DNA from 4 places in the Bradyrhizobium sp. 63_E2_N1_3 genome. Region 4 is predicted to be linked to each of the others. Evidence: predicted binding sites of a transcription regulator. Region 4 holds the regulator's gene; each other region holds the start of a gene.

Evidence for each region. The regulator LexA, encoded in region 4, represses DNA repair genes until DNA is damaged. The targets are predictions, from matches to a motif close to TGTTCNNNNTGTGTTCNG.
Region 1: recA (recombinase RecA) is a predicted target of LexA. The motif match lies at 2,119-2,136, and genes of this name have one in related genera.
Region 2: AB7531_RS34035 (DUF3072 domain-containing protein) is a predicted target of LexA. The motif match lies at 2,803-2,820, and genes of this name have one in related genera.
Region 3: AB7531_RS31840 (ImuA family protein) is a predicted target of LexA. The motif match lies at 2,085-2,102, and genes of this name have one in related genera.

What each region holds. Positions count from the first base shown of each region.
Region 1 covers NZ_CP197235.1:3,323,786-3,328,208, forward strand. The annotation lists gene AB7531_RS15380 (hypothetical protein) at 913-1,110, opposite strand; gene AB7531_RS15385 (hypothetical protein) at 1,404-1,577, shown strand; gene recA (recombinase RecA) at 2,211-3,299, shown strand; gene AB7531_RS15395 (hypothetical protein) at 3,393-4,388, shown strand.
Region 2 covers NZ_CP197235.1:7,162,464-7,166,886, forward strand. The annotation lists gene AB7531_RS34005 (HWE histidine kinase domain-containing protein) at 1-1,167, shown strand, start outside; gene AB7531_RS34010 (hypothetical protein) at 1,256-1,477, opposite strand; gene AB7531_RS34015 (hypothetical protein) at 1,618-1,875, shown strand; gene AB7531_RS34020 (hypothetical protein) at 1,972-2,217, shown strand; gene AB7531_RS34025 (hypothetical protein) at 2,316-2,501, opposite strand; gene AB7531_RS34030 (hypothetical protein) at 2,520-2,741, opposite strand; gene AB7531_RS34035 (DUF3072 domain-containing protein) at 2,857-3,051, shown strand; gene AB7531_RS34040 (DUF6496 domain-containing protein) at 3,124-3,411, shown strand; gene AB7531_RS34045 (hypothetical protein) at 3,424-3,786, opposite strand; gene AB7531_RS34050 (Do family serine endopeptidase) at 4,058-4,423, opposite strand, start outside.
Region 3 covers NZ_CP197235.1:6,673,942-6,678,364, forward strand. The annotation lists gene AB7531_RS31835 (Y-family DNA polymerase) at 1-1,334, opposite strand, end outside; gene AB7531_RS31840 (ImuA family protein) at 1,237-2,019, opposite strand; gene AB7531_RS31845 (putative DNA modification/repair radical SAM protein) at 2,183-3,418, shown strand; gene AB7531_RS31850 (UdgX family uracil-DNA binding protein) at 3,418-4,423, shown strand, end outside.
Region 4 covers NZ_CP197235.1:4,351,408-4,355,830, forward strand. The annotation lists gene AB7531_RS20680 (GAF domain-containing protein) at 1-105, opposite strand, end outside; gene AB7531_RS20685 (hypothetical protein) at 329-763, opposite strand; gene AB7531_RS20690 (hypothetical protein) at 956-1,201, opposite strand; gene lexA (transcriptional repressor LexA) at 1,409-2,110, opposite strand; gene AB7531_RS20700 (molybdopterin molybdotransferase MoeA) at 2,287-3,498, opposite strand; gene AB7531_RS20705 (hypothetical protein) at 3,730-3,882, opposite strand; gene AB7531_RS20710 (HAD family hydrolase) at 4,080-4,423, opposite strand, start outside.

The sequences.
Region 1 (4,423 bases), 1.0 Mb from region 4:
CGCCCACTGAGGCGACCTGACTTCATCCGCCTACAAAGCGGGTTCGCGTGACCAGAAATACGAAGCCGATTCCGGTCACGGCGAGGAAGGTGCAAAAATACCGGATGCGATACATGCCGAACCAACCCGGGCGTGCCGCCATGGTTCAGGAGGTCGGCGAGCTCTCCGCCCATCTGGTGGTCTAGGCCGAGGTTGGACGGAGAGCCGCGCGCCGGACCCCCGTCGCATGACAATGCTAGGAACGTGCCATGACAGTCGTGTGAAACTGTCGGCGCCGCTCAGTGGAGATCAGGCCACAAATGAAAACGCCGCCCGCTTGAAATGAAGCGCAGGCGGCGGCGTTCCAGCCCCGAGAGGGATTAGCAAAATCCCGGATATTGATCAGTCCGAATGGATGACGAGAAGGTTCAACGGCACAACGCGACCAAGCTCAAATGGATGCGTGGCGGCGCTGCGTCGAACTGGGCATTGAAATCCCCCAGCCCAATAGATACGGGCAGGAGACGAGATCGTTTCACACGCGCAGAGGCGGATTAGGGCACTTCTTTTCCGTGGTTCTATGAATGGCGAGCTTGCGCGTTTTTCCCGGAGGGATTGTCGGCTGACAGCGTGGCTGACTTGGAAGGCTACATCGAAATCCTTTTGCGAAAGCTTCGCCGGGAAGCTGGCAAAGAAGCCGCCAACTGAGGCGGCCTTAACCGGTCTTCCGTTTGAGCATCGCCATTTCAACTTGGTCGGCCAGGACTGTGAGATGACTTGCGAGGCGGTCGAATAGTTCGCGCTTAGCGGCGTCGGTCGCGGATGAGAGCGCACTCCGCCGCGTCCTTCCGCAGCTTCTCAAGTTGAACCAGATGATCTTGCATCGCCCGCTGGCCCGCTGTTTCGAGAACCAGCGGAGTCAACGCGACGGGCTTACTTCGGCGGCTGCAAGCCGGATGATTTCAACCATTCCTCAATGCGGGCGGCGACATCGGATTCGTGGGCCTTCTTCAAAAGAGCCTCTTGCTCTGGGGCCGCCTGCAATTGTTCTGCCTTTTCTCGCGCTAGTCTGGCTTCCTTGATGAGCCGCTCTCCAAGCACTCTATCCGGTTTGAATCGGAAGCGCTTCATGACTTCCTCCTGTCACAAAGTTCGCTCTGCTTAAAACTTTCAAGGGGCACAGAAGTTCTACGGAACTCTACACCTCATGTTCGCTTAGCGGAACACATTCGTTTGCGGTCCGTTCTTCAAATCCAAATCGGGCCACCGCGAAAATCAAACTAGGCCACCGCGCTCGGAAACCAGGCCAGCATCCGGGTACTGGCCGAAATAGGCCACTCGGGATTGCAAAGTAGGCCACTGGTAGGAACTAAGGGATTGCCCGCCCTGTTGCATGTTGTTCCTCCCTCTAAAGGAACAGCCTTATGGCCGACGACAACAATAAAAATCCAAATGAGAAGCAGCCCGGCGAGAATCCGGACGGCAAGTACCATTTCAATCCTGGGAACATGGCCGGGAAGAAGCCCGGGGATCCGGAGCAGACTGCCGAAAACCGTGGCGAGCAGCCGCACGAGGACAAAGAAAAACCCGCCGGTTAGATGCCGGCCACTCGCAGATGCGAAGTAGGGCCACTATAGGACCGCACCGGACGGCGGCTTTATGGCCGGCCACTCACCGAAGAAAAATGGGAATGGATTGTTTATCCCAGGATCGGGCAAGGAGATCGCTTCGCAGGAATGGCTCCCACTAAAGCGGCCTCAAAGGGAGCGCGGGCCTACATCGATGAGAAGCTGGATGGAAAAGAGGCCGCCAACTGAGGCGGCCTCAAATCATCAGGATCAGCCAGACGATTAGGCCGGTGTTGATGGCGCCTACCGCGACAATGCCCGCCTGGACGAGCCGCTCGATCATGGCTCACCCTCCACAATCTAGAGGGGTAAGCATGCGTCCGGTTAGAATTGGCGTCTATGCAGATCGTGCCAAAACCGGGAAACTTCGGTAATATATGACGGCGTGTTCCGCCCGTGAATACACCGTATGGTTGCCCAGAACAAAACAGGCCACGTGTCATTTCAAACCAGGGCAATGTCGCCGGAAACAGGCCAGCGCCCAAATCCGTGAAAGAACATATTGCGAACCCGGAACAAATAGGGTACATTGTTTTTATCGCCGGCCCGCCCCGCCAATCGTTTGTCCCTCTAGCGAATCCTCGCCATAAGGAGCACGACCCAATGTCCAACACTGCCCTGCGTATCGTCGAAGGATCTTCCATGGACAAGAGTAAAGCTCTGGCCGCCGCGCTCTCCCAGATCGAGCGCCAGTTTGGCAAGGGCTCGGTGATGAAGCTCGGCAAGAACGACCGGTCGATGGATGTCGAGGCGGTGTCCTCGGGTTCCCTCGGGCTCGACATTGCGCTCGGGATCGGTGGTCTGCCGAAGGGGCGCGTCGTGGAAATCTACGGGCCGGAATCCTCGGGCAAGACCACGCTGGCGCTGCACACGGTGGCGGAAGCGCAGAAGAAGGGCGGAATCTGCGCCTTCATCGACGCCGAGCACGCGCTCGACCCGGTCTATGCGCGCAAGCTGGGCGTCAACATCGACGAGCTCCTGATTTCGCAGCCGGACACGGGCGAGCAGGCGCTGGAAATCTGCGACACGCTGGTGCGCTCGGGTGCGGTGGACGTGCTGGTGGTCGATTCGGTCGCGGCTCTGGTGCCGAAGGCCGAGCTCGAGGGCGAGATGGGCGACGCGCTGCCGGGTCTCCAGGCCCGTCTGATGAGCCAGGCGCTGCGCAAGCTGACGGCCTCCATCAACAAATCCAACACCATGGTGATCTTCATCAACCAGATCCGCATGAAGATCGGTGTGATGTACGGCTCGCCGGAAACCACGACCGGCGGCAACGCGCTGAAATTCTATGCCTCCGTCCGTCTCGACATCCGCCGCATCGGCGCGATCAAGGAGCGCGACGAAGTGGTTGGCAACACGACGCGCGTCAAGGTGGTGAAGAACAAGCTGGCGCCGCCCTTCAAGCAGGTCGAATTCGACATCATGTACGGCGAGGGCGTCTCCAAGATGGGCGAGATCCTCGATCTCGGCGTCAAGGCCGGCATCGTCGAAAAGTCCGGCGCCTGGTTCTCCTATGACAGCCAGCGCCTCGGCCAGGGCCGCGAGAACTCGAAAGCGTTTTTGAAGGCCAACCCTGACATCACCGCCAAGATCGAGACCTCGATCCGCCAGAACTCCGGCCTGATTGCCGAGCAGATTCTCGCCGGCACCCCCGAGCGCGACGCCGACGGCGAGGAGCCGGCGGACGAGTAAGACCTAACGCGAAAAATTTTCGCGAGGAGCGGGCGCTGAGGACGTTGAGTTGCCGACGTCGTCAGTGCCCGTTTCGTTTTGGGGGCGTTCGCGATGAAACGCGTGATCCTGACCAGTTCGTCCGGCGTCGGTCTTGCCCATGCGGATCGCGCCGACATGGTCGTGCCGTTCATCTTTCGCTTCGTTTCGGGGCCACTGCCTACCTCGCATCACCTCGAGCAATACCTGACGGGAGGCCATGTCAGAGGCGATCCGGAGGTGCGTTGGTCCGATCTTGTTGGCCGGTTGCCTCAGACCGGTCTCGCGCACAAGGAGACAGGCCTGATTTGGTTTTGCGAGACCTATGGCGTCGATCTCATCGAGCTGTGGTTCGACCCTGAGCCCAATAGTCAGTTGCAACTGATCTGGACCCTCGATTATTTGCGGTCCCATCCATCGATCACCGATCGTCTGAGATTGCGACGTGTCAATTTCGATCTGCGCGGAGCGGACGGCACAGAGCTTCGCGATCGTATGGTGCGGGAATTGGAGGTCGCGGACTGCGACTTCGAGATCGCCAACATGGCCTGGGAAGCCTACCGGGCGCCAACGCCGGAGCTCTGTTTCGGATTGCTCGGCAGGGATTTCCCCAGGCTGCCCTTCCTGAAGCCTGCGATGGAACAATTGCTGGCAGAACTGCCATCACCAATCACCGGACTAGGTACGACGGAAGCGCGGCTTCTCGACCTGATTGCGCGGGGGCACAACCGTACCAAGGAGCTGTTTCAACCGGACGGTCCGCTGCAAACGCGCGTGTTCGATCAATGGGAATTGGGCCCGCTGCTCGAAGGGCTTGGGTCCGGCCCAATGCCGGTGATCACGGGTCTCGATCCGAAACTCGCGACGCTGGCCCCGCACGATGCGCGAGGCCGCAACGCCGCCTTTCGCCGAAGCCGGCTATCGCTCACCGAATTTGGGGAAGCGGTCCTTGAAGGTCGGGAGGATTTCCGCCGTCAAAACCCGATCAGACGCTGGTGGGGCGGAACGCTTCTGACCAACGAACGGCTGTGGCGTTGGGACCGACAGAACCATTCGCTGGTTGCACCCTAGATATGCGTTCGGGGCCGTAGGGTGGGCAAAGGCGC
Region 2 (4,423 bases), 2.8 Mb from region 4:
GTGCCTGTGGTGCCGGAGGTGCTGCGCGCCAAGATCAAGGTGTTCGCCGAACTCTACCGCAAGACGCGCGAGCTCGAACGGCTGAACCGGGAGCTCGAGGACCGCGTTCGCGCGCGCACGGCCGAGCTGGAGAATTCCACCGCAAAGCTGCGCGAGAGCGAAGAGCGGCGCAGCATGGCGATTGCCGCCGGCAAGATGGGATCCTGGGACTGGGACTGGGTCAACGGCGACTGGATGTGGGACGAAGGCCAGTACCGCATCTTCGGCGTGACGCCGGAGACCTTCAATGTCACCTCAGCCAATATCCAGGCGCTGCTGCACCCTGATGACGTCGACCAGTTCAGCCAGGCGATTGCCGCGTTCAACACCGGCGCGCACGCCTATGAAGGCGAGTTTCGCGTCAGCCGGCCCGATGGCGAGGTGCGCTGGTGCGTCGGCACGGCGGCCGCGACGGTGGACCAGGGCGGCCGCGTGGTGCGCGTGAGCGGCGTCACCGTGGACATCACCGAACGCAAACGCGCGGAAGAGAGACAAAACCTGCTCGCGCGCGAGGTGGATCATCGCGCCAAGAACGCGCTGGCGCTGGCGCAATCGATCGTGCGCCTCACCCGCGCCGACGAGGTCAAGGCCTACGTCAACGCCGTCGAAGGGCGCATCAACGCGCTGGCGCGCGTGCACACGATCCTGTCGCTGTCAAGCTGGCAGGGCGCCGAACTCTCGAGGCTGATCGACGAGGAACTCGCGCCCTACTCGCTCGGCGGCCAGATCAAGCTGGCCGGTCCGGAAGTTCAGCTGGCGCCGGCGACAGCGCAGACGCTGGCGCTGGCGCTGCATGAGCTCTTCACCAACTCGGCGAAATATGGCGCGCTCTCGACGCGGTCGGGGCGGCTCGCGATCGGCTGGCAAGTCGAGGACGACCACCTCACACTGACCTGGGACGAAACCGGCGGCCCGCTGGTGAGGACGCCGAAATCCCGTGGCTTCGGCACGCGGAGCCTGCTTGCCAGTGTGGAATCGCAACTCGGCGGACAGGCGGAATTCAACTGGCGTGCCGAAGGCCTGTTGTGCCGCCTTGAGGTGCCGCTGACGCGGAAGACCGTAGCGCCGTCGGCCGCGAGCAAGTTCGACGCGGCTCCGTCCGAACCCCTTCAGCAGGCCTCAGGCTAGCGCGTCTGCGAGCGAAGTGGGCTCCGGTTCGCGCGTAAAGACAGGAATCTGGAGCTTCGGCCCTGATTCACTCAGAACCGATCATGCTCTAGCGCGTCGCGGCGACCCTCATGCTCTGCATCGCCTGCGGTTCGTCAGCGACACGTCCTTCCAGCCAGGCTTCCGTTTGCGAAAGCTCGCGCAGCGCCCGCGCGTAACGGCGGGCTGCGCTCCGCTCGGCGCCGCGCGGCAGCTTGCGCGCCTTGCGCAGCATATCCGCAGCCGCGTTGCGATAGGCCAGCGAGCGATAGAGAAAGACGACCTTACCCATATCGAATGTTCCCGTGTTGATGGCATTCATCCTCGCAAGACCGCCATGAACGTCGGATGAAGCGGGGAATGACAAAATCGTCATGACAATGGAACCCGCAATCGTCGTGCGCGTTTTATGCCACACCGCGAGGCGGTTCCATGCGCGGGAAAAAGTCGCCGAGCCTCATCTCTCCGACCGGCGTCATCAAGCTGATGACGCATGCGATGATGGGCGCAGCCCTCGGCCTTGTCTTCGGGCTCGCCCTCGTCCTGTTCAATCCGGCAGTCGCAAATTTGCTGAACCACGGCGGACATTCGGCCGCCATGGTCTTCATCATCACACTGGTGACGACGTTCGCGATCGGGGCGACGCTCACGGGCCTCATGTTCATCCTCGCCGAGGACAAGGAATTTTGAAGCGCGCGTGACGCGCACCGGGCGCTTTCGTTCGGAACTCCTGCGGCAAATGGCAGTTGGCTGCCTGCGTCAATTCAACTCAGGGAGTTCCCGCGCGTGAAAACCACCAAGCTCGCTCTTACCGTGATGTTGGCAACTGGCCTCGCCGCCGCTCCGTTCGCCGTGCAGGCCAAGTCGCATAAGGCCAAGCATGGATCCGCTATGTCCTCGTCGCAGACCACGGGTGCCAACACCAAGTCCTCCAAGGGCGCTGATCCCTCCGGTCAAGGTGGTTCTGGCCCCGGCTCCGACCAAGGCGGCACCATGACGAACAACAAGGGCGGCATGAGCAACACCAAGTGAGCTCCGGCCGACCATCAAAGGCCTCGCGGCGACGCGGGGCCTTTCGCTTTGGAGCTGGAGCTTGGAGCTGGATTGGGAATCCTTCCAGCGTCAGATCGCTAAAGCGGCCGTCCCGCGGCATTCGCCTTCACGAGATGCTCGAGCTGTGCACGTTTGCGTGCGATCAGGAGTTGGGCTGCGGCATCGTCGAGACCCTCGCGCTGCAATTGCCGGATGGCGGAGCCGAGTTCGAGAATTTCGGCGCGCAGCTTTAGAATCCGGTACGTGTCCGGGTCTTCGTCCACCGCACGCTCCCAAAATTCTCAGCGGCGCGCGATCACGCGCAGCGGACTGCCGGATGTCGTTGCAGGACGAAGGCGTACCCGCTCGCGGACGTCAGGCAGGACATCGCCGCCACCGGCCGCCTTCCATTCGCCGATCAGCAGGTTGATTTTCCGGCGCAGATCCATCTGCGCCAGGGCCTTTTCCGTGCAGTCGCGGTCGCGATTGACGAGGTCGCGCACAGACACCTCAATGTCGGCCATCTCAAGCCTCAAGGCGCTGATTTTGCGTCGAATTTCATTAATTCTGTTGTCCATGGCTTGTTAGAACAAAATAAGAACATATAGTCAAGTCAGGATTTGAGAACGGAGAGGCCAGATGCAGGTTCAGGGTAAATACGACGCCAGGGTTTTCCTCGCGGAACAGATGACGAGAGCGCAGGGGCTGAGGCTGAAGCGTCTGAGCGAGGAGGCCTATCAGCCCACCCAATACGATCGGGCTCTGTCCTCGACTGAGGCTGCGCGCCGCATTCGAGCGCTGGAAGACGAGATCGAGTTGGCGAACTCCTTCTGAGGAGCGCGGCCAGCGCATTTGGAACGTAGGGTCAGTGATGCGGTTCTTTCCCGTGGCCAAGGGAGAGAGTCGATGGCACGCAAGGCAAAGAAGCGCCGCTACTCACGCAGCGCCGGCGGTGATGTCGAGCGCGAGATGCGCCGCTATAAGAAGGGCACCGCGAAAAGCGGCCCCGGCGGTCGTGGCGGACGCGTGAAGAGTCGCAAGCAGGCGATCGCAATCGGCCTGTCGGAAGCGCGCGCGAAGGGCAAGAAGGTCCCGAAGAAGGCGTCGAAGCGGAAAACGTCCAAGAAGAAGACAGCCAAGAAGACGGCCAAGACAACGAAGAAGACCGCGAAGCGCAAGTCCAGCAAGCGGTAACGCCGATCCGGGTCAGATCATGCTGCCCGGCATGAAGCAGCGGATCGAAATCCCGAACGCAGTCTTCACCGGCCACACCATGGTGTGGCCAGCCCGGTTTGGCTCGGTGATGACGGCCTCATCAGGCACGTCCACCCACTGCCCGTCGAGCCGCACGCGATAGTGCCCATCGTGCGATTCCCAATCGGGGTCGGATACAGCAAAGCCATCTGCATCCGAGCAGCAGGGCCCGAGATGGCTGCGCAAACTGTCGAACCAGGGTTTTAGCGGCGAGTTGGCGTAGCGGCCATCGTCGCGCCCCAAGGCGCTTCCGGTCGTCAGGACAAGCGGCGCCACAAGCAGCGCACACCTCAGCGAGAGCTTCAATCGATCCATGTCGGCACCGATCAAATGCGAACCACCGGTTCCACAAGAAGGCCGGGCGTTCGAAGTTCCACTCCTGCAATTCGCCTGGGCGTCTTCATTGACGCCAAAGCCCAACACGTGATTCCCAACTGTGACGAGCGAACGCGGCTTTTTCGGACGAACCCGTCATCAACGCTGCCGTTAACGAGAATGTTATCGACACCTGTGGGAATCTTCCAGACGCGCACGAAAAAGGCGGCCCGCAGGCCGCCTTTTGAGTTTGCCGCGGGAAGCGCGAGGCTTAGGCCAGCGGCACCGCGACGAACCGCGTCGCTTCCTGGCTCTTCACCTGCAACAGCACGCTGTTCTTGCCGGATGATTTGGCCTGCGCCAGCTCGGAGCGGACATCACCGACATTGGCAACGGCCTTGCCGCCGACGTTGAGAATGACGTCGCCGGTCTGGATGCCGCGCTGCGCGGCGGGTCCCTGCGGATCGACCTCGGTCACGACGACGCCCTTCTGGCCCGCGCCCTGGACGTCGCCGGCCGGCGCCAGGCTGAGACCGAGGCGCGGCGTGCCGGTGTTCGGCTGCGCCTTGCCCTCGCCGGCCTTGGCCTGCCGCTCGTTCGGCAACTCGCCGAGGGCGAGTGTCACCGTCTTGCTCGC
Region 3 (4,423 bases), 2.3 Mb from region 4:
GGCACGGTCGCGAACGGCACCTTGATCGGCTCCGGTCTGTCGAACAGCCGCAGGGGGCGCAGCGGCGGCTCGCTCTCGGCGCGCGCCGGCCATTCGGCCTGCATAGCCACGGCGAGATGGTGCTGGGCAGGCGCGGCCAGCACCGCACATTCCGGGATATGGGTATCCTCAGGCAAATGCACGACGACGCGCTTTCCGCCGATGCGCGCGGCGATGCGGTCGATCAGCGCGGCGAGCTCGTCATTGTCATGGACATGGGCGTCGAGATCGCGCTGCTCCTGCACCACGATCTCGGTGCGGCTTGCCGACAGTCGTACCATGTCGAAACCGAAGCCGGGATCCAGCGGATCGGCGAGCGCATCGAGGCGCTCGCGGAACAGCCGGTCGATGACTTTGCTTTGCGTGACCGGCCGCCCGGTCTCGACCATGATCGCGCGCACCACGCCGTCGGTGCGAAAGAAGGCGGCTTCCAGGCGCCGCGCACCCTTGCCCTGCTTCTCCATGGACGCGATCAGCGTGTCGGCCAGCCGCGACAGCGTCATCGCGATCATGGTGTCGGTGGCGATCGGTTCGGCAAAGCGCTTCTCCACGATGTAATCCGGCAGCGGTTTGCGCGGATTGATCGGGGCATCGCCATGCCCCTGCGCATGCGCGAGCAGCGTGGAGAACCGCGCGCCGAACCGCGCCGTGATCTCATGCGGCTCGCGCGAGGCGACATCGCCGATGGTTTTCAGGCCGGCGCGACGCAGGCCCGTGGTGATGGCCTCGCCCGCACCGAGCGCGGACACCGGCAGCCGGCTGACCGCCGCCGCCTCCCCGCCATCGGCGACGATGGTGCCGGAGGCCTGCCGCGTCAGCGTGCGCGCGCAGACCGAGGTGCCGGCGATCGCCGCGCTGACGGCAAAACCCTGACGGGCGAGCCCGCGGACGAAGGTCTGCAACAACGCAGCCTCGCCGCCGAACAGATGCGCGCAGCCGGTGATGTCCAGAAACAGCCCGTGCGGCGGATCGAGCGCCACCAGCGGCGTGAAGCGATCGCACCAGTCGGCGACGTCGCTGAGCGTCTTCGCATCGGCCACGACATCGGCGTCGAACACTTTCAAGTCCGGACACATCGCCCGTGCATTGGCCAGGGGCTGGCCGATGTGCAAGCCGAGGCGCTCGGCGGCTTCGTCCAGCGCATGGATCACCAGCGCATTGTTGTCCTTGATGACGACGATGCTCGGATCATTGGTCTTACCCAGCGCGCCGAAGAACCGCTGAATCCGATCGATGGGCAGGCGTGGCAGCCACAGGCTGAGGATACGTCGACGGTTCAGAGAACTGGCACTCATCACATTTCCATTCCATGATCCACCGGCCGCAGGGGCCATGACGATTGCGCAAGAGCTCGGCATCGAAGCGCGGCGCGCCCCAGGCACTCCATGCCGGGCCCGGCGGCGAATGCGCCGCGCGCAGCATCCATCGCGTCTCCGCGGTCGAGGGCAGCGGCTGCGCGGCCATCCGCAACATCAGGCCGGTGACACCGGACGATTGCGCGGCCAGTGTCAGCTTACGGCTCGCCACGAGATCGAACTGCCGCGTCTCACCCCAGAGCTCGAGCACGACGGCGCCAAGCGCGTCGCAGGCGAGCGCATCGGCCGAGGTCCGCAACGCGCTCTCGACATCGGCGGCGCGCACCATCACCACGCGGCGCGGATCGAGACCGATCTCGGCAAGCCCGCTCATCGACAGCGCGCCGGTCTCGAGTTCCGAAAAATCCTGCCGCACCCACAGCAGCGGCCGGCGCCGCGAGACACGCCCCGCAAGCCCCATGACAAAACCCGTCGCGGCGGTTCCCTGCCGGCCCTCGCAAAACACCTCGTGGATCACCGCGCGCGCGAGCCCGCCCTTCAGCGCGCTGTCGACCTCGTCGTGGCCGAGCGCGACGCGATCGTGCTGATGCACGACCTCCGCCGTCTCGATGCGCTCGATCTGGCCGCGCAAGGTCGCAAGCGCGTTCATCCGTGCGCCGCTCATATACGCCGCTCCTTCAGAGGTGATTGCCGAGGTTCTCAAAAATAAGAACCTGCGGCTGGCTCATTTGTTCATGATATGTTCTAATATAAAGCTAACAGCGGCCGGGGAGTCAATCGAATTGGTGCTCATCCGGATTCGTAAGCTGAATCAAAGGGATTCCACGATGGACGTACAACGCAAGCTGGAGATTCTGGCTGATGCCGCCAAATACGATGCGTCGTGCGCCTCCAGCGGCACCGAGAAGCGGGATTCCAGCGACGGCAAGGGCATGGGCTCGACCGCACCGGGCATGGGCATCTGCCATTCCTACGCGCCGGACGGACGCTGCATCTCGCTGCTCAAAGTGCTCCTGACCAACGCCTGCAATTACAACTGCCTTTATTGCGTCAACCGCGCCTCTTCCAACGTGCCGCGTGCCCGCTTCACCATCGACGAAGTGGTCAAGCTCACGCTCGACTTCTACCGGCGCAATTACATCGAGGGCTTGTTTCTCTCCTCCGGCATCATCCGCAGCCCCGACTACACCATGGAGCAGGTGGTCAGCGTCGCGCGCAAACTGCGCGAGGAGCATCACTTTCGCGGCTACATCCATCTCAAGACCATTCCCGAGGCCGACGACGCGCTGATCGCGGAAGCCGGCAAATATGCAGATCGCCTCTCCATCAACATCGAGATGCCTGAGGAGACGAGCCTGCAGCAATACGCACCGGAAAAGGATGTGCGCGCGATCCGCCGCACCATGGGCCGGCTGCGGCTGAAGCTCGACGAGGCTGAGGAAAACCGCAGCACAAAGACGAAGGCGAGGCCGCAGCGCTTCGCGCCCGCCGGACAGGGCACGCAGATGATCGTCGGCGCCGACGCGGCCTCCGATCACACCATTCTCCACACCAGCTCCAATCTCTATGGCTCCTACAGGCTGCGGCGCGTCTATTACTCCGCCTTCAGCCCGATCCCCGATGCCAGCCGCGCTTTGCCTCTGGTACAGCCGCCGCTGCTGCGCGAGCACCGGCTCTACCAGGCCGACTGGCTGATGCGGTTCTACGGTTTCGACGTTGCGGAGATCGTCGATGACAACGCGATGCTGCCGCTCGACATCGATCCGAAGCTCGCCTGGGCGCTGCGCCATCGCGACCGCTTCCCGCTCGACGTCAACCGCGCCAGCCGCGAGGAGCTGTTGCGCGTGCCCGGCTTCGGCACCAAGGCGGTCGAACGCATCATCGCGACCCGGCGCACCACCACGATCCGCCTCTCCGATCTCGCGCGGCTGCACGTGCCCCGCAACAAGGCGCTGCCTTTCATCGTCCTCAGCGATCACCGCCCCGCGCCGCACCGCCTCGACGAGGCGCGGCTGATCGAACGGTTCAAGCCGAAGGCAACACAACTGGGGTTTGGCTTCTGATGCAGTACATCACCCTCGACACCGAAACCGATTTCGACGGCTGGCGCAAAGCCGCGCGGTCGCTCGTGCTGCATCATGTGCCGCCAACCGATGCCACCTGGACCGTACAAGGCGGCGAAGCCGAGCTGTTCGCACCGCCCGCGCCGTCTCCGATATTTGAGGTGAACGACGGCACCTTCAACGTCTCGGCAAAATTCGTCGAGCTCGCCAAGGCCGCGATCCTGCATCGCGACGGCGAGCGCTTTGCGATCCTCTATCGCCTGCTCTGGCGCTTGAAAGACAATCACGATCTCATCGAGGTCGCGACCGATCCCGATGTCGCGCAAGTCACCGCCATGGCAAGAGCAGTCCATCGCGACGAGCACAAGATGCATGCCTTCGTGCGCTTCCGCGAGATCGGACGCGAGCGCGCGGCGCATTACGTCGCCTGGTTCGAGCCGGAGCATCACATCGTCGAGCTTGCCGCGCCGTTCTTTGCCAAGCGCTTCGCCGACATGCCCTGGTCGATCCTGACACCCGATCTGTGTGCGCATTGGGACGGCCACGCGCTCTCGTTCACGTCGGGCGTGAGCAAGAACGAAGCACCCGGCGAAGACCGGTTGGAGGAAACCTGGCGGCGCTACTACGCCAGCATCTTCAATCCGGCGCGGCTGAAGGTGAAGGCAATGCAGACGGAGATGCCGAAGAAATACTGGAGGAACCTGCCCGAGGCGTCGATCATTAAGCCCTTGATCGAGGACGCCGAGCGCATGACCGGCGCCATGATCGCCAATGCCGCAACCGATCCGCACAAGCCCCAGAAGCGGCCGGAGGCTCCGATGCCACGCAAGCTGGCTGCCGACGATCTCGAAGCGCTCCGCGAGGAGGCCGCGCATTGCCGCGCCTGCCCGCTCTACAAGGACGCGACGCAGACCGTGTTCGGCGAGGGCCCGAAAGACGCGACCATCATGCTGGTCGGCGAGCAGCCCGGCGACAAGGAAGACCTCGCCGGCCACCCCTTCGTCG
Region 4 (4,423 bases):
CCTGAACGCGGACAACCCTTCCCCGTAGAGGCCGCCGCCGAATTCCAGCCGCATCCGCGTGCGGTCAGGCACCCAGAGTTCAACGACGCGAATGAAGGTCTTCATCGAACGTGCCCGCCGCCTCAAGCCGCACCAAGCATCGGCCATTTGGCTGCGGAACGGACGTTCAAAATTCAGGCAGGACAGCGCAAACTTCGTGCGGTGGGAGACGCCACGGCTTGGTCCGCCCGATGGAGTTTCGCGGGACACAAACGACACCATCTCGCCGGCCTCGGCCGGCGATGGCGATTTCAATCCTGGCCCGACCTGCCGGCCGGGAATGGCTGCATCAGCCGATCGGCAGGCGGGTGATGGTTGTCCGGCTGTCGGTGATGGTCTGCGGCTTGTGCTCGCGCTCGCCGAGCGGCTGGGTCACCGGTAGCTGCAGCACGGTCGCGCGCTGGCCTTCGACCAGCTGCGTCACCAGCACGGATTTGCCGTCGGGGAATTCGATCGCATCATGATGGCGATCGGGAATGTGCGGATCGATCTTGCCGAACTTGCCGACGCGCGAATTGACGGTGCGCGTCCAGATCCAGCGATTGTCGTAGCGGACGTTGTCGGCGAAGGCGAGCTCCGTCCCCGGGAGCAGGCAGACCGCGACGGTCGGATCGGCCGCGGAGGCAAAGCCGCGCGTCGAGGTGCCGCGGAAGGTTGTCGTGACGATCGTCTCGCCGACTTCGGCGGGACGCGACGCGACGGCATGCAGGCTGTAGTCACACATCGGGTGCTCCTCATGCAGGGATAGCGACCCACGTCTCTTAATCGAGGCGCAGGCCTCTATCAGAGTGGAAATACCAAACGTTCTGCCGGGTTGTAGGCAAATCTACGGCTCGCCGCCGCAGGCCGCAATCACATTAACTTTCCCGAATCCACCAGGAACAAAGCCCGCCCCTTTGCATTCTGCAGGCGCGTGTCAGCGCCCCGGAGGCGCCGACCAGCCGGAATATTGCCAGCCCGGCCGCGACGGTTGGTCGACGGCGTCGAGGGCCTTGCGGACTTGCTCGCTCATGGCGGTATCCTTGCGGACATGGGGCCGCGATTGCGCGGCCAAGGCTTGCACGGCCAAGGCTTGCACGGCCAAGGCTTGCACGGCCAAGGCTTGCGACGCTGATGCTGCGATCAGCGCCACAGCAACTGTGCTCAGAACGATCCGGCGCATGACTTCTCCTCGAACCTGAAGGCCGCGAAGCAGGGCTGCTTCGCGCGGCGTGCCGAGGATTTACCGCTGGAGGAGGGGCCGGATAATCTGCGCGAAACCAGAAAGACTATCCAGCGGAAGCGGACAATCGTCCGCTCCAATCTCGGATCGGCGATGCCGATCGAAAGCGCGCGGGGCGCCCAATAACCGATACCGGCACGTCCGGTATCAATACTTCCGGTACAGCCCGATCAGCTTGCCCTGGATCTTCACCCGGTTGGGCGGGAGGATGCGGACCTCATAGGCGGCGTTGGCGGGCTCGAGCGCGATCGAGGCGCCGCGGCGGCGGAAGCGCTTCAGCGTCGCCTCCTCGTCGTCGATCAGCGCCACCACGATATCGCCGGTATCGGCGCTCTCGTTGCGCTGGATCAGCGCCATGTCGCCGTCGAGAATGCCGGCCTCGACCATGGAATCGCCGCGCACTTCGAGCGCGTAATGTTCGCCCGAGCCGAGCATGTCAGGCGGTACGCTGATGGTGTGGCTGCGGGTCTGCAAGGCCTCGATCGGCGTGCCGGCCGCAATGCGGCCCATCACGGGCACCGCGACGGGGCGCTCGCCCTCGTCCGCTGGCGGGCTGGAAGTCGTGCGGACCTTGCCGAGATTGCCTTCGATGACGCTCGGCGTGAAGCCGCGGCGGCTGCCGGCGGCGGCCTGAAGCTCGGGCAGCTTGATCACCTCGATGGCGCGGGCGCGGTTGGGCAAGCGCCGGATGAAGCCGCGCTCCTCGAGCGCGGTGATCAGGCGATGGATGCCCGATTTCGAGCGCAGGTCGAGCGCGTCCTTCATCTCGTCGAAGGAGGGCGGCACGCCGCTTTCCTTCAGCCGTTCGCTGATGAACCGCAGGAGCTCGTATTGTTTGCGCGTTAACATCTCGACCAAAATCCCCCGGTTGATGTCGTTCGATTCCGAGACGCTGAATTCAGCAGTAAGCCGCTACATTCTCGAAACAAATCATGAACGGACACTATATGTTCGATACATGTTCCGCAACTGCTTAATTTACCGTGAACGCGACAAAGTTCGCGGAACGCACGCGAACGAAGCGATCAGACGGGCAGTCGCAAGACCTCGCAAGGCGCGCCGGCTTCGGCCTTCGGCGCGAATGGCGCGCGCACGAGAAGTGCCTGTGCCGCAGCGAGATTCGCAAGCAGCGAGGAATCCTGGTGATTGACGGGGAGGGCGAGGAGCGTGCCGTCATCGCGCAGCTCGAGGCGTGCGCGCAGATAATCCTCGCGCTGGTCATTGGCGCCGACATCGCGGCCCAGCACCGCAGGTTCGCGGCGGTGATGAATCATCGAACGGCCCGAAAGCGCGCGAATCAACGGCACCATGAACAGGAAGCCGCAAACGTAGGATGACACGGGATTGCCGGGCAGGCCGATCACGCGCATCGCGCCGAGCCGCCCATTCATCATCGGCTTGCCCGGTCGCATCGCGATCTTCCAGAACGCCATCGAGATACCTTCGTCCCTCAGCGCCTGCTGGACCAGATCGTGGTCGCCGACAGAGGCGCCGCCGGTCGTGATCAGGATGTCGGCGCCGCTTTCCCGCGCGCGGCCGATGCCGGCCGTGGTGGCCTCCAGCGTATCGGCGGCAACGCCGAGGTCGATCGTATCGGCGCCCTCGCTGCGGGCGAGCGCGTGCAGGGCGTAGCCGTTGGAATAGACAATCTGGCCGTGGCCCGGCGTCGTACCCGGCATCACCAGCTCGTCGCCGGTGGCGAGGATCGCGACCTTCGGGCGTCGCCGGACTGGCAGTTGCGGGTAATTCATGCCGGCGGCGAGCGCGAGGTCGCGCTCGGTGAGCCGGGCCCCTTTGCGCAGCAGCACGTCGCCTTCCGAGAAGTCGACGCCGGCGGGGCGGATGTGCCGCCCCGTTACGGCGGCTTCCTTGATGGTGATGCGCTTGCCGTCCGCGATCGTGTCCTCCTGGATCACGACCGCATCAGCGCCATCGGGAACGACACCGCCGGTGAAGATACGCACGGCCTCGCCGGCGCCGACCGATCCCGCAAACGGGCGGCCCGCCGCGACCTCGCCGATCAGGGTGAGCTGGGAGTCGATCTTCGCCGCATCGACCGCGCGCACCGCATAGCCGTCCATTGCCGACATCGCCTGCGGCGGCTGCGTGCGCCGCGCCGCGACATCGCGCGCGAGCACGCGGTGGAAGGCTGCGTCGAGCGCGATCATCTCTTCAGGCAACGGCTCTGCGCCCGCCAGCACCGCGGCGAGCGCGTCGGAAACCGGCATCAGGGCCACGGGTGAAAACTCCTGCTGGGCCCGTTCGGGCAAATCGGCGGCGAGAGTTCTAGCCGAGTGCAGGCGCAGAGGCAAAACAGTGGCCGCGCAGGATGATTTATCCTGCGTCATCCGCTCTGCGATGAAGGGTGAGCATCAAGTCCGCCGCGGCATGATCCAGAAGGCGAGACAGACCGGTACGAGGATGGCCATGGCGAGGACGAGAAAGACGAGAGCCACGGCCAGCATCGGTCAGCCCCCCGGCTGCTTGTACGGACTGACGTCCGGCGCTGCGGGGCCCTGATCCTTGTCAGGCAGCGGGTCGGCCTGGGATTTCAGGTCGGCGGCCTTGCTGATCAGTTTTGCGGAAAGGTCAGAATCCGAGGTGGTTCTGGCGAATTTCATCAGCAGAGAGGCCTGCTTGGTAAGGTAGGTTTTGCCTAACACGACGATAAGCCCGATGTAGAATTCCCAACGGACTCATGAGTCCTGAGAGGGGCAATCGTTCCGGGAACTCTGTATAAAAATGCACAAAGGGACTTGGTTCCTCGCCCCCGGGCAAAATAGTTCCATTCGCGGCCCGTCGGCTTGCCGGTCAGAGATCAGATTCCGAGCGCCTTGAGGGCGTTCCCGACGTCGCGGGGCGAGGTCACGTGGACCGTGGTCAGGCCGCGCGACCGCGCTCCTTCGATGTTCTCGGCAAGATCGTCGAAGAACACGATACGGTTCGCCGGCACGCCGATCGCGGCCACGACATGGTCGAAGGCCTCCACATCGGGTTTGCGCAGGCCGATGCTCGACGACAGATACAGCTCGCGGAAATGGCCGAGCAGGCCAGCATATTCCTTCGAGAAGTGGTCCACATGCGGCCGGTTGGTGTTGGAGAAGGCGTAGAGCGGCAACTGCTTCGCCGCGCGCGGCAGCAGCTCGGCGATGTCGGGCATCT